DNA from 2 places in the Nesterenkonia flava genome. Region 1 is predicted to be linked to the other one. Evidence: riboswitches for the same ligand, from Rfam matches in the RefSeq annotation. Region 1 holds a riboswitch; the other holds the start of a gene.
The links. Region 1 has a riboswitch for thiamine pyrophosphate ahead of RH857_RS11280 (ECF transporter S component). Riboswitches for the same ligand answer to the same signal wherever they lie in the genome.

Region 1 (7,396 bases):
TCGACGAGACGCAGAAGTACGTCTCCGGCGAGATTCGCCTGGAGTTGCACGGCGGTCGCGCCACCGTGCAGGGCCGTCGTTCCGAGACCAGCCTGTATGACTTCAACCTGGCCACCTATGACACCGGCGACACCTTCGACCAGTCCAGCGCACGGGGATTCATTGACATCTACGGGCTCTCGGCCAAGACCGCCTCTCAGCGCGAGGAGCGCCTCTACGGCAAGCCCGATCTCTCCGGCGCCGGTGTGGAGACCACATGAGCACGGAACCCCTGCCGGGACGCAGCTCCGGTACGAATGAAGGTGCCCTCTGGGGTGGGCGCTTTGCCTCCGGACCCGCCGACGCCCTGGCGCGCCTGAGCAAGTCGACCCATTTCGACTTCCGGCTGGCGCGTTATGACATCGCCGGATCCCGGGCCCATGCCCGTGTTCTGCACCGTACCGGTCTGCTCACGGAGGCGGAGCTGGAGGGAATGCTCTCTGCGCTGAATCGTCTGGAGGAGGATGTGCTCTCGGGCGCGTTCGCCCCGGCCCACAGCGATGAGGATGTGCACGGCGCCCTGGAGCGCGGGCTCCTGGAGCGGGCGGGCCAGGAGCTGGGCGGAAAACTGCGCGCCGGCCGTTCCCGCAACGACCAGATTGCCACCATGGGGCGGATGTTCCTGCGCGACCATGCTCGCGTCATCGCCGCCGGCGTGCTGGAGACGATCGATGCGCTGGTGGCCCAGGCCCAGGCGCATCCTGAGGCGCCCATGCCCGGACGCACCCATCTTCAGCACGCCCAGCCTGTGCTGCTGAGTCATCACCTGCTGGCCCACGCCTGGGCTTTCACCCGGGATCTGCAGCGACTGACGGACTGGGACAAGCGTGCCGCCGTCTCGCCCTACGGCTCCGGCGCGCTGGCCGGCTCATCCCTGGGCCTGGACCCGCAGCGGGTGGCCGAGGAGTTGGGCTTCACCGAGGCCGCGTGGAACTCCATCGATGGCACCGCCGCCCGCGACGTCTACGCCGAGTTCGCCTGGGTCTCCGCCATGATCGGCGTGGATCTGTCCAGGATCAGCGAAGAGGTCATCTTCTGGGCCACCAAGGAGGCCGGGTTCGTCACTCTCGACGACGCCTTCTCCACCGGCTCCTCGATCATGCCCCAGAAGAAGAACCCCGACGTCGCCGAACTGGCCCGCGGCAAGTCCGGCCGTCTCATCGGCGACCTCACCGGGCTCATGGCTACGCTCAAGGGCCTGCCCCTGGCGTACAACCGCGACCTGCAAGAGGACAAGGAGCCGCTCTTCGACGCCGTGGACACGCTGGAGTTGCTGCTGCCCGCGGTCTCGGGCATGATCGGCACCCTCGTCTTCCACACCGAGAAGATGGCCGAACTGGCTCCACGCGGGTTCGCACTGGCCACGGACATCGCTGAGTGGCTGGTGCGTCAGGGCGTGCCCTTCCGCGTTGCCCATGAGCTGGCGGGCGAGGCCGTGCGCGTGGCCGAGGCCCGTGACGTCGAGCTCTGGGACCTCACCGACGAGGAGTTCGCCGGTATCTCCGAACACCTCACCCCGGCGGTGCGGGAGGTGCTGACGACCTTCGGGTCGTTGAACTCCAGGTCCTCCCGGGGTGGCACCGCGCCTTCGGCCGTGGCCGAGCAGCTCCAGGAGCTTGACCGGCAGCTGGAGCCCCTGCGAGCGTTCGCCGGCACTGCCGGAAGCAACGTCGGACCGGACAGCGTCGCCTAGGTGGAATCCCGTCTTCCGGGAACGGCCGTCGCGACTGCGGCGGCCGTTCTTCTCTTCTCTACCCTGCTGACCGGGTGCTCTGACGATGAGGCCCCGGTTCCAGCTGCCGAAAGCTATCCGGAGGTCCCCGAGCAGCTGCATCCACCACGGGCTGGGCAGTTCGCCGACCCCACCGGGGTGCCGGCGGGAGAGCCTATCGATGCCGTGCCGATCGATCAGCTGCCCGACCCTGACTGGATCCAGGATGCCTCCGAAGCTACGGGCATCCCGGAACGGGCACTTGCGGCCTATGCGGGTGCTGCGTTGCGGGCCCATCAGCTGCATCCTGGCTGCGGGATCGGCTGGAATACCTTGGCCGGGATTGGTCAGGTCGAGTCTCACCACGGCACCTATGGCGGTGCAGAAGTTGACGACGACGGGCGGGTGGATCCGCCCATCGTCGGCGTCGCGCTCGACGGCAGTCCGGGACTCATGGAGATTCCGGATACGGACGGCGGCGAGCTTGACGGCGACGACGAGTTTGACCGTGCCGTGGGACCCATGCAGTTCATTCCCACCACCTGGCGCACTTACGCTCTCGACGGCAGCCGCAGCGGCCAGGCCGATCCCCACCAGTATGATGACGCCGCGCTGACGGCCGCCTCCTATCTCTGTCAGCGCGGCGGCGAGCTCACCACCCCGGAGGGCTTCACGGACGCTGTCCTGGCCTATAACCAGTCCACGGAGTATCTGGCCCAGGTCGCTGGTGCTGCGCATCTCTACGCCTCGGCCTTCGAGCAGGAAACGGACGAACCTGCCACTGCTGAGGGCTTCGGCGCTCCCTGAGGACGGCCGCAGGCCGGCTACGGACCTGCGGAGCTCGCCTGACTGCCGCCGCCGAGAACCAGCACGGCGTCGTCGTGCTAATGTGCTGTGAGTCACCGATCGGTGGCGTGAACTGAATACATCCGACAGGGGAGCGACCCCGTGACGGCGCCTCGCCGTACGACAGTCGCTGAGAGTGGGCTGATGGCCCAGACCCTTGAACCTGCCCAGGCTAGAACCTGCGAAGGAAGTCGAGCATATGACTCACCATTCTGTGCGCCCTGACGCACCCTCCTCAGTCCGACCCCAGCCTCAGCGCGCCCGCACATTCCGGTGGAGCGTCTCAGACATCGTGGTGGCCTCCACCCTCGCGGTGGCCTCCGGCGTCATCTTCTGGGCCTGGAACCTCAGTTACCACGCGGTGGGCTCGCTCTTCGCCTTCTATCCGCCCGTGGAAACTCTGGTGCACGGGATGTGGCTCTTCCCCGCCGTGCTCGGGGCGCTCATCATCCGCAAACCTGGTGCCGCGATCTACTGCGAAATGGTGGCCGCCTCCGTCTCAGCCCTGTTGGGCTCCCAGTGGGGCCTGACCGTCCTCTCCTCAGGATTCATGCAGGGTCTGGGGGCCGAACTGATCGTGCTGGCCTTCCTCTACCGGCGGTTCACCGTTGACGTGGCCATGCTTGCCGGGGCGGGAGCAGGACTGGCCGGGGGAGTCACGTACCACTGGATTGTGCCTATGTACGCCTACGCTCCGCTGGAGACCGCCGTCCACATCGGATGTTTCGCGCTCTCGGGCGCCATCATCGCGGGCCTGATGCCATGGTTCCTCACCCGAGGGCTGGCCGCCGCAGCCGTGCTGTCCCCATTGGCCTCGCGCAGGGCCCACCGTGAACCGGCTCTGATCCGCCGGCGTGAGGGGCACACCGAGCATCCCGCCTCCGCACCGCGCTGATGACGGCCACGAGTGCCTCTGCCGGGGTGCGAGCGCCCGGCGCAGACGTTGTGGCCTCGGAGTGGAGCTGGCAGCACGCCGACCGTTCGACCCCGGCGGTGCAGAATATTGACCTGCATATCGCGCCGGGGGAGAAGGTGCTGCTGGCAGGTCCCTCGGGAGCCGGCAAATCCACTTTCCTGCACGGACTCGCCGGAGTCCTTCACGGGGAGGATGCGACCTCCCGCGGCCAGCTGCTAATCAATGGGCGGCCCGCCGACCAAGCCCGAGGTGCCGCCGGGCTGATGCAACAGGACCCGGAGTCCCAGGTGGTGCTCGCCCGGATGGGCGATGACGTCGCGTTCGCCCCCGAGAACCTCGCGGTGGATCCCGCGCTGATCTGGCCCAGAGTGCGGAACTGCCTGAAGGCCGTCGGGCTCCAGGAGTTTGACCTGGAACACCCCACCTCGGCGCTCTCCGGGGGACAGAAGCAGAGGCTGGCCCTGGCCGGCATCCTCGCGATGGAGCCGGGTCTGCTGCTGCTGGATGAGCCCACCGCCAATCTCGACCCCGAGGGGGTGGTGCAGATCCGTGACGCCGTGGTCGCGGCGGCCCGCCGCACCGAGGCCACCATGATCGTGGTCGAGCACCGGCTCCACGTATGGGCTCCGCACGTGGACACTCTGGTCGTGCTGCAGCCGGGTGGAGGCGCCAGACGCGTGCCGGCGTCGTCGATCTATGAGGACGACGCCCTGCGCGCCGAGTTGGTCGAAATGGGACTATGGGTCCCTGGAATCGACCCACTCTCCACGCCTGCCTTGCGAGCCAGCCGGAGTAGCCGAGGTGCTGCCGGGTCCGGCCCTGTGCTGCTGCGGGGTCACGGACTGGCCGTTTCCCGGCACTCGCCCAAGACCTCGTGGCGACGCAGGACCAGCCCCCGGGCTCTGCGCATCGAAGAAGAGATCACCGTGCGCGCCGGCACCACACTAGGCATCACCGGCGCCAACGGAGCAGGGAAATCCACGCTCCTGCTGACGCTGGCCGGGCTGCTGCCTCGCCACGGCGGGACCCTGGAAGTTGTGGCCGCATCCGGTTCCCCAGTGTCCAGAGTGGAAGAGACCGCGGATCCGTTCACCTGGGACGCCGGTGAGCTGACGGCGCGCATTGGCATGGTGTTCCAGGAGCCCGAGCACCAGTTCGTCACCACCAGCGTGGCCGAGGAGCTGGCACTGAGCGCCCGGCAGGCCGTAGAGCCGGGTTCCCGAGAGCCGCTCTACTCCGAGGAGCAGGTGCAGGAGCGTGTCGCTGTGCTCCTGGACCGGCTCAATCTGAAGGGTTTGGCGGAGGCCAACCCCTTCACCCTCTCGGGCGGGGAAAAGCGGCGTCTGTCAGTGGGCACCGCGCTCGCCGCAGGGCCGCCGCTGCTGCTTCTGGATGAACCTACCTTCGGCCAGGATGCCCGGACCTTCGCAGATCTGGTTCTCCTGCTCCGCGAACACCTGGCCGACGGAGGCGCGGTCTGCGCGGTGACCCACGATGAGGCTTTTCTGCGCGCCCTGGACGCGGAACGGCTGGAGCTCGGTGCCGGTGATTCGCCCACGAGTGGCCCACAGGAGCGACCGAGGCATGAGCCCGCCGGGCCTCCGGGCTTCGGCGGCGTGAAGGACACTTCCTGGCTGGGACGTCGCAATGCGCTGGCCAAACTCATCGGGCTGGTGCTGATCACCTGTGCACTGGTCATGACGATCGACTGGGTCAGCTCCGTGGTGGTGATGGCCGCGAGCTTCCTGCTGCTGCCGGCCGCCGGTATCCGTGCAGGGACGTTCCTGCTGAGGACATGGCCCTTCGCCGTAGGAGCCCTCGTGGCCGTATGGGGTACCGCTATTGCCGCGGAGGAGTCAGGCCGCGTGCTGGTGAATCTGGGATTCACGACGATCAGTGAAGGGTCGGTTGAGCTCGGCATTGCACTGGGGACCCGAGCTTTCGCTATCGTGCTGCCCTCGATCATCGTCTTCTCCACCACTGATCCCACGGACCTGGCGGATGCGCTCGCCCAGCAGCTGAGACTGCCCGCACGGTTTGTGCTGGGAGCTCTGGCGGCGATGCGCCTCATGGGCTTGCTGGCACAGCACTGGATGACCTTGGGTCATGCCCGGCGTGCACGGGGTCTGGGTGCGGGATCGGGCGTCCTGGCATCGCTGCGGACCACGGCTTCGCAGACGTTCGGGCTGCTGGTCCAAGCTGTTCGTCTGGCTACTCGCTTGGCGGTGACCATGGAATCGCGCGGGTTTGGGGCCGGGCCGCGTACCTGGGCGCGCCCGGCCCGCATGCGCCTCAGCGACGTGCCGGTTCTCCTGGTGGCTGCGCTGATCGCCGGGTCGGCAGTGGCGGCCGCCATGGCCCTGGGCACTTGGAACTTCGTCTGGACGTGAGGCCTAGCCGGCACACCGATCTGCCATGATGGGGCGCTATGAACGTTCAGGGACTCTCGGCGCTCTTTGACCAGCACGCAGTCGAGATAGCGCCAGCGCTGCTCGGGTGTGAGCTCACGGTGATGACCCCCCGCGGCGGTGTGACGGTGCGACTGACCGAAGTGGAGGCTTACGGCGACCAGGGAGAGGATCCTGGAGCGCACAGCTTCAACGGACGCACCGCTCGCAACGCCTCACTGTTCGGCCCGCCTCGGCGTACTTATGTGTACCAGTCTTACGGGATTCACTACTGCCTGAACCTGGTAGCCAATGCCGAGGGCGCCGGGGGAGTGCTGCTGCGGGCCGGAGAGGTGGTTCGCGGGCGGGACTTGGCGCTGGAAAGGCGCGGTGGAAAGGACACCGCCGCCAAGCTGCTCTCTGGGCCCGGACGGCTCGGCCAGGGGCTCGGCATCATCCTGCCCATGGACGGCAGCCCACTGGAACTCAACGATGCCCCGGCCCGCGCGGACGGGCCGGCGGCGGATTCCGATCCGCACCCACTGGTCACCTTCTCGTTGGCGCCTGCGCCCACACAGCTCGGACGCGAGGACATCAGTGCGGGCCCTCGTGTGGGGGTCTCCGGGGTGGGCGGCAGCGCACAATTCCCGTGGCGGTTCTGGATCACCGGGGACCGCAGCGTCTCGGCCTATCGGCCCGGCAGGGGTGTCCCGCCTGGCCAGAACTGAGGGGTGCAGGGAGCGTCACCGACCCAAAATGGACAGGACACTTTCCGTTTACCTTCTGCGGAGTAAGATTGATGGTCATCCGTGGCGCCCACCGCGCCGCCCCACGACTGAGAGCTGCACTGGTTGATGAGTGACACCGACACCTCCACCCCCGCCGCTGAGACGGCGAAGACCGCCGAGGCCTCGAAGGAGTCCGCTGCGAAGGACATTCCGGTGCCGTCCCTGGGGGCCGGGATCGAAGAGGAGCGCGAGTATGTGCGAGCCCTGTACCACCGGCTGGACGAGCTGCGGGAGGAGAAGGAAGCCCAGCTGACCCAGGTCCGCAGCTCCGGAGCCGTGGGCACCATGCAGAACGTCTCCGAGCGTGACGCTTTCGCGACCCTCTACGAGGACCGCCTCGCACAGCTGAACGCAGTCGATGACCGGCTGGTCTTCGGACGGCTGGACCTGGATACGGAGGAGACGCGCTATATCGGACGCATCGGGCTGACCACCGAATCGCGTCAGCGTCTGATGATCGACTGGCGCGCTCCCGAGGCCGGTGTTTTCTATCAGGCCACAGCCTTTGATCGGCAGGGAGTTCGGCGTCGTCGTCATCTGCTGCTCAAGCGTCGCGAAGTCCAGGGACTCGAGGACGAGGTCCTCGATGCCGCGCTGCTGCAGGAGACGCAGGAGAACCACGGCGATGGTGCGCTCCTGGCGGCCCTGACCGCACGGCGTACCGGCCAGATGGGCGACATCGTAGCCACCATTCAGGCCGAGCAGGACC
Region 2 (7,396 bases), on a different contig from region 1:
CCTCGTCTTCCTCCGACTGGGCCTGACCAGCTTCGGGGGTCCCGTGGCCCATTTGGCCTACTTCCGCGAAGCCTTCGTGGTGCGCCGCAAGTGGCTCAGCGAGAAGGCCTACGCCGACCTCGTAGCGCTGTGCCAGTTCCTCCCAGGGCCGGCATCCTCCCAGGTGGGGATGGCCCTGGGTCTTCAGCGTGCCGGCGGCGGCGGGATGTTCGCGGCCTGGTTTGCGTTCACCATGCCCTCGGTGGTGCTGATGGTGGCTTTTGCCTACGGAGTCTCCGCCGTCGGGGACCTCGCGGATGCGGGGTGGATCCACGGGCTCAAAGCGGCGGCGGTCGCCGTCGTCGCGCATGCGGTCATCGGCATGGCCAAGTCACTGACGCCGGATCCTCCGCGCGCGACCATCGCGGTGGGCGCGATGGTGGTGGTGCTGCTGCTGCCCGGCCCGCTGGTGCTGGTGGGAGCGATCGCGGTTTCGGGACTGATCGGGCTGGTCTGGTTGAAGCCCCCCGCCCAGGAGCCCGCGGCGGAGGACGCTTTCACCGTGCGGGTGCCGCGGGCGGTCTCCGTGACCTGCTTGGTGCTCTTCTTCGCGCTGCTGGCAGGCCTGCCGCTGCTGGCGGCGGTGACCGACGACGGCGCAGCTCGCCTCACCGACACCTTTTACCGGGCCGGAGCGCTCGTCTTCGGCGGCGGGCACGTGGTGCTTCCTCTGCTGGAGGCCGAGACCGTGCACACCGGACTGGTAGGAGCCGATACGTTCCTGGCCGGCTATGGCGGTGCCCAGGCTGTACCCGGTCCTCTGTTCACCTTCGCAGGCTTCCTGGGAGCCTCGACCCTGGAGGGGCCCACCGGCCTCCTGGGTGCCGCCATCGCGATCCTAGCCATCTTTCTGCCGGCGGCGCTGCTGATCCTGGGGTGCCTGACTCTGTGGGAGCGGCTGCGGGTTAATCGCACGGCACGCCGGGCCCTGATGGGCTTCAACGCCGGCGTGGTCGGGGTGCTCGCTGCGGCGCTGTGGACTCCGGTGTTCACCGCGGGCATCCTTGAGGTCGGCACCGATGAGCAGAATCTGCGGGCACTGATTCTGGGAGTCGTCGCCTTCGTGGCGCTGAACAGCTGGAAGGTTCCCGCCTGGGCCGTCGTCATTGCGGCCGGTCTGGTGGGGGCAGTGATCCTCTGACCCCGGTCTCGCGGACCCTTCCAGGGAATCTGTAGGTGAAGCCGGTACGGTAACCAGGTCCAGGACCGCTGTCGGCACCGGAGGTGGCAGGCCCAAACAATGGTGAGCACCCAAGCTCGGGGACTGACCCGCCTCTACGCTCTGGACGTGGCACGCGCGGTCGCTGTCTTCGGGATGATCATTGTCAACGTCGGCCCCTACACGACCGAGGGGTGGGCATCGTGGATCATTCGAGCGCTCAACGGCCGGGCCTCCATCCTGTTCGTCATTCTCGCCGGCATCGGTGTGACCTTTCTGGCCCGGCGGTCGCTGACCAAGGGCATCACACGCCGTTCCACCCTGCTGTGGAGGGGCCTGCTGCTGCTGGCACTGGGTCTGGGGCTCCAAGCCCTGGACCACGATGTCAACGTCATTCTGCCGGTCTACGCGGCGCTGTTCTTTCTCGCAGCCTTCGTGGTGAAGATGCCCACACGGTGGCTGTTCTGGTCCGCGATGGCCTCCACCTTCCTCGGGCCGATCATCTGGATCCTGGCCAGGCAGCAGACCAAATTCCACATCGACCCCGCAGAGCTGGGAGACAGCCCCTTTGAGATCGTGGCCGCGATCGTCGTCTCGGGTCCCTATCCGCTGCTGGTGTGGATTGCTCCCTTCTTCCTGGGGGTGTGGCTCGGGCGCCAGCCTCTGGGAAGCATCCGTGTGCAGCGGCGCCTGATGATCGGCGGTCTGATTGCGGGATTCGGCGCCTTCGGCCTGTCCCGGATTCTGATTGCGTTCCTGGGGCATCCGGATATGAGCACCGTGGGCTGGGACCGGCTCATCTCCGCCGTCGGGCATTCGCAGATGCCTCTGTGGCTGATCTCCTCCTGCGGCACGGCCGTGGCGGTGCTGGGCATGTTGCTGCTGGTGGTTCCCAAGCTGAACCAACGCATCCGCCTGCTCGTGGCCGTGGGGCAGATGCCGCTGACGGCCTACACCGCCCATCTGCTCATCATCGCTCTGATCGTGCGACCCGGTCCTGCGACCCCGGAGATGGGCGTGCTGGTCAGCTGCCTGATCATGCTGGGACTCATCGCCTTCGCCGTCGTCTGGGTGGCCAACCTGCGCTACGGTCCACTGGAGATGGTGCTGCGCCGGCCGCCGCGGATGCTGCAGGTGCCCTACCGCATGCCGGAGAGGCATCGCCGCCGCGAACACGCCAAACCCTACCCGCGCCGCCGCAAGCTGGAATCCGCCCCTGATGAAGATCCTGACCCTGTTGTGAACCCATAGAGAAGGCTGATCCCCACTATGAGAACACCGCTCCACGTCCTCACCGCCGGCACCACTGCCGCGGCGCTCATCGCTGTGACCTCCTGCGGCATCGTCGAGGAAGAACCCAGCGGTCCCGAGGTCACCGCGTCGGCCCCGGAGTCGGCCAGCGCCAGCCCCGAGCCCCCGGAGAACGCAGCCACCCCTGTAGAAGACCTGCTGGAGCAGCAGGGCGTCAGCGCGGGGCACCCCCTGGCAGTCGCCGCGGGAGAGCAGATCCTCGCCGAGGGCGGCAACGCCGTGGATGCCGCGATTGCCACTGCCTTCGCGATCTCCGTGGTGGAGCCCTATGCCTCAGGCATCGGAGGCGGGGGCTCGGTCATCATCGCCGGTCCCGAGGGCGAGCCCATCTTCTACGACTACCGTGAAGTGGTGAACAACGACGGCGAGATCCCCGACTCCGGCGCCGGGGTCCCGGGATTCGTTGCCGGCATGGGTCAGCTCCACGAGGACTACGGCACCATGGAATGGTCCGAGCTGCTCGCCCCGGCCCAAGAGCTGGCCGACGACGGCTTCGAGGTCAGTGAGTTCCTCGGGGTCCGCATGAGTCAGCCCGATGCTGCGGCGGCGATCAGCGATCTGGAGCACTACGCGCCTGGCGGTGAGATCCTGCAGGCGGGGGAGACGCTGGTGCAGGAGGACCTGGCTCAGACCCTGCAGACCCTTTCGCAGAATGGCTGGCAGGACTTCTACACCGGGGGCCTGGCCGAGTCCCTGGCCTCCGCCGCCGAGGGCATTGATGCGGAGTCCCTGGCGGATTACGAGGTGGTGCGGACCAGTCCTGTGGCGGGGGAGTTCGGCGAGTTCGAGGTGGTCTCCGCAGCTCCCGGGCTGCCCGGCCCGGCGCTTATTCAGATGCTGCAGATCGCCGAGGCTCAGGGAGTCGCTCAGATGGAGCCGGATTCGGCTGAGTACATCGACACGCTCTCGCGCGCATGGCTGGAGGCTGAGAGCACCGTCTACAACGACCTGGGAGACCCGGCTTTCGTGGATGTGCCGGTGGACCGGCTCACCGATCGCGAGGCCAATGCCCAGATCGAGCTGAGCGCCCAAGCACTCGGCGCCCCCAGCGCGGCGGCGGAGGACGCTCCCAACACCACGCATATCTCGGTGGTGGATTCCGACGGCCTTACGGTGTCGATGACCAACACCATCATGTTCTTCTGGGGCTCGGGCGAGATGGTCGACGGGTACTTCCTGAACAACCACCTCTCCCGGTTCGAGGCCATCGACACTCCTGCTAATCAGCCTGAGCCGGGACGCCGGACCGTCACCTGGTCCACGCCGACCATGGTGCTCGACGGCGAGGGGCAACCCCTTCTGGCCATCGGCAGCCCTGGAGGGCACCAGATCCTCAACATTCTCTCGACTGTCCTGGTCCAGTGGGGCCTGCAGGGCGCCACGCTCGAGGAGGCCATTGAGGCCCCGCGGTTCCGCGCAGCCTCCGACGGCGAGACGCTCTACCTCGAGGACACCGTGAGCGAAGAGGTGATCAGTGAGCTGGAGGACATGGGCTGGCAGACGGAGATCTGGCCGGTGGAGCAGGCAAGCTTCGGCTCCGTGCAGCCGGTGCTCATCGACTACGAGACCGGCCAGCTGCACAGCACCGATGATCCCCGGCGCGAGGGGGCCCACGCGGTCATTCCATGAGGCAGCACCGCCGCGGGCTGCGATAGGCTGATGCACCAGCACGGGGTGCTCACACCGGTGAGCTGAGATCACACCCGTTGAACCTGCTGTGGTTAGCACCAGCGAAGGGATTGCTTGCATGACGTTGCCTATGACCGAGTCCGCACCCCAGATGAACCGCCGGACCGTCCCCAATGTGCTCTCCATTGCCGGCACGGACCCCACTGGCGGGGCCGGGATCCAGGCGGACCTGAAGAGCTTCGCGGCCCACCGCGGCTACGGAATGTGCGTGGTGACGGCGCTGGTCGCCCAGAACACCCAGGGGGTGCGTGAGATTCACCTTCCCCCGGTGGAATTTCTCCGCGCTCAGCTGGACGCCGTCTCCGACGACGTGGCCATCGACGCGGTCAAGATTGGGATGCTGGGCACGGCTGAGATCATCGAGACCGTCGCCTCATGGTGGGATGAGCTGTGCCGCACCGCCGAGCGCCGACCCGTTCTGGTGGTGGACCCGGTAATGGTCGCCACCAGCGGTGACCGGCTCCTGCAGGCCGAGGCAGAGCAGGCGCTGAAGGAGTTCCTGCACCGGGCAGACCTCATCACCCCCAACGTCCCGGAACTGGCGCTACTGGCTGAGGCACAGCCTGCCGTGGACAACGAGCACCTGCTGGGGCAGGCTCAGGTCGTGGCCGATGCCCACAGCACCATCGTGCTGGCCAAGGGAGGTCACCTCACCGGGGGCGACGTGGTGGACACCCTCGTCTTTCCCCAGGATGCCCAGGCGCAGCGGCCGGCCCCGGTCAGCGTGTCCTCGCCGCGCATTGAGACCACCAACACCCACGGCACCGGATGCTCCGTCTCCGCGGCGTTCGCGACCCTGGCGGCGCGGGGATTGTCCTGGGGGGAGGCTCTGGAAGAGGTCAAGGCGTGGATGAACGCCTCACTCCAGGGCGCCCAGAGCCTCGACGTCGGGCAGGGACACGGTCCCATCCACCACTTCGCCCAGCTCTGGCGGGACTAGGGGCAGCTCGGGCAGGATGAGAGGAGAGTCTCCCGGCCGCGGCACCAGCTGTGCGGGACCAGCTTCAGGCGGGATGGCCAGCATCGGGGATGGAACGTTCTGCGTGTTTTTAGCCGCCGAGATCAGCCAAGGCCCGCTGTTGTTTCATCACTACCCTCTCTAGGGGTGTGCGTGAAACAGGTCCGGGCATCGAGGGAGAGTTCGGTACGAGTGGCCAGGGAGCCGCGAGGTTAGAGAGTTGTGCAGCCGGCGGGAGTGCCGTCCACAGGTTGGTGGTGGCACAGAAACGAGTGGTGTTGTTTTCGTCGGAATAACCGGAGATTCCCACGAAAACAGCAGCACGGGTTGAGATGCACGCAGCGTGGCGGGGTGTATCGGCCTCGGAACCAGTGGTTCAGGAACCAGTTACGACTCCGGCTGCCGGACCAGGTCCTCCCAGTTCCAGGCGGGGACGTCGTCGTCTTTGAACCACTGCGCAGGATCCGGCCGGTCGGCCGGGGTGGGGCCGGTGGCACCTTCCCCGGCGCTTGGAGCCTGTTTGCGCAGGGCGGTAACTTTGTCGCGGATCTCGGCCATCTGCTTGTCCAGAGCGGCGGCCTGATCGGCGGCGTCGCGCAGCTCGTCAAGAATGTCTGAGGGGACTTCGCCCTCATAGGTGTAGTAGATCTTGTGCTCCAGCGAGGCCCAGAAGTCCATGGCCACCGTGCGGATCTGCACCTCCACGTACACGAACTCGGTGCGGTTGGAGAGAAATACTGGCACCTGCAGGATCACGTGCAGGCTCTGATAGCCGTTGGGCTTAGGGGAGCGGATGTAGTCCTTGATCTCCACCACCCGGATGTCCGGCTGGGAGCACAGCATCTCGGCCACCCAGTAGGCGTCGGAGACGAAGCTGCAGGTGATGCGGATGCCGGCGATGTCGCGAATGGCGTGCCGGATGCCCTCAAGAGTCGGTTCGCAGCCGTAGCGCTGAACCTTATCGAGGATTCGCTCCATGGATTTCAGGCGGTAATTAACGTGCTCGATGGGGGAGTAGTCCCGCGTGTGCTCGAACTCCTCCCGCAGCACGTTGATCTTGGTCAGCACCTCGTCCATGCCGAACTTGTAGTGAAGCTGGAACTCGGTGAGCTGGCGGCGGATGTCGATCATCCGGTTCGCGGAGCCGGTGGACCCGTTCTCGTCGGCGCGGGTGTGAAGCTGCTCCAGAAGCTGTCTGTACGGATCTCCCTCGGTGCGCTCCACCGAAGTGGAGGGCGCAGCAGCGAGTTCAGACATAGAAGCCTCCTGAATGGGATTGGACGAGCATTTCGGACATCGCTCTGTCCTCGATTCTCGACCTTAGGCACCCATTCTGTGAAGACCCTTGAAGGTGCACAATGTGACTGAAGCCACACTATGCGGCAGATGGTCTTGCCGATGTGCGGCGTCGCCTGCTCCCGGTCTTAGAGGACCTTCGGCGCCGCGGGCACAACGGGCGCAGTTGCAGGATTGTTCGGGCGGTCGAGATCACCGGCGTCTCCCGATAGGCTTCAACAGACGGACGACGACGCCGCCACGGACGCAACCGCCAAGGGGGACCTCCTCACGTGAAGCCTCAGCCCATGGACCATCGCAGCCGCGAGGCGGCCCTGGCCCGAGTGGCCGCCAGCACTCCCGAGAATCCCCTCGACGTACTGGTCATCGGTGCGGGCGTGGTCGGTTCAGCCGCCGCTTTTGACGCCGCCGGTCGTGGGCTGGACACCGCGCTGGTAGAGGCTCGAGACATCGCTGAGGGCACCAGCTCGCGTTCCTCCAAGCTGATCCACGGCGGCCTGCGCTACCTACAGATGTTGGACTTCAAGCTCGTGGCCGAGGCCCTGCGGGAACGTGACCTGCTGCTGACCCGTCTGGCCCCGCACCTGGTGCGGCCGCTGCCTTTCATCTTCCCGTTCGAGCGCCAACTGGTGGAGCGGGCCTTCATCGGTTCCGGGGTGTCGCTCTATGACCTCCTGGCCTCGGGGTCCTCTGCCCTGCGCAGCAGCCGCCGGGGCGCTTCGGCGCTGCGGAGCCTGCGCAGTCGGGCCGTGCCCTTCCACCGGCATCTGGGCAGCAAAGGCCTCGCTGAGAGGTTTCCGGGCCTGGATCAGGAGAAGTTCCACGGTGGACTGGAGTACTACGACGCTCAGGTCGACGACGCCCGCCTCGTGCTCACGCTGGCGCGTTCGGCCCACAGCCTCGGCGCCGCGGTCGCACCCAGGACCGAGGTCATCGGGTACCTG

Region 2: linked by a shared signal. The riboswitch ahead of thiD (bifunctional hydroxymethylpyrimidine kinase/phosphomethylpyrimidine kinase) and the one ahead of RH857_RS11280 (ECF transporter S component) in region 1 are both predicted to bind thiamine pyrophosphate.

Annotation. Positions count from the first base shown of each region.
Region 1 is NZ_JAVKGT010000033.1:20,244-27,639, forward strand. It holds gene RH857_RS11265 (argininosuccinate synthase) at 1-260, shown strand, start outside; gene argH (argininosuccinate lyase) at 257-1,732, shown strand; gene RH857_RS11275 (lytic transglycosylase domain-containing protein) at 1,733-2,557, shown strand; TPP riboswitch at 2,675-2,803, shown strand; gene RH857_RS11280 (ECF transporter S component) at 2,796-3,491, shown strand; gene RH857_RS11285 (ATP-binding cassette domain-containing protein) at 3,491-5,902, shown strand; gene RH857_RS11290 (DNA-3-methyladenine glycosylase) at 5,941-6,627, shown strand; gene RH857_RS11295 (UvrD-helicase domain-containing protein) at 6,754-7,396, shown strand, end outside.
Region 2 is NZ_JAVKGT010000037.1:9,472-16,867, forward strand. It holds gene chrA (chromate efflux transporter) at 1-1,180, shown strand, start outside; gene RH857_RS11755 (DUF418 domain-containing protein) at 1,280-2,449, shown strand; gene RH857_RS11760 (gamma-glutamyltransferase family protein) at 2,468-4,138, shown strand; TPP riboswitch at 4,170-4,266, shown strand; gene thiD (bifunctional hydroxymethylpyrimidine kinase/phosphomethylpyrimidine kinase) at 4,269-5,138, shown strand; gene RH857_RS11770 (GTP pyrophosphokinase) at 5,544-6,413, opposite strand; gene RH857_RS11775 (glycerol-3-phosphate dehydrogenase/oxidase) at 6,740-7,396, shown strand, end outside.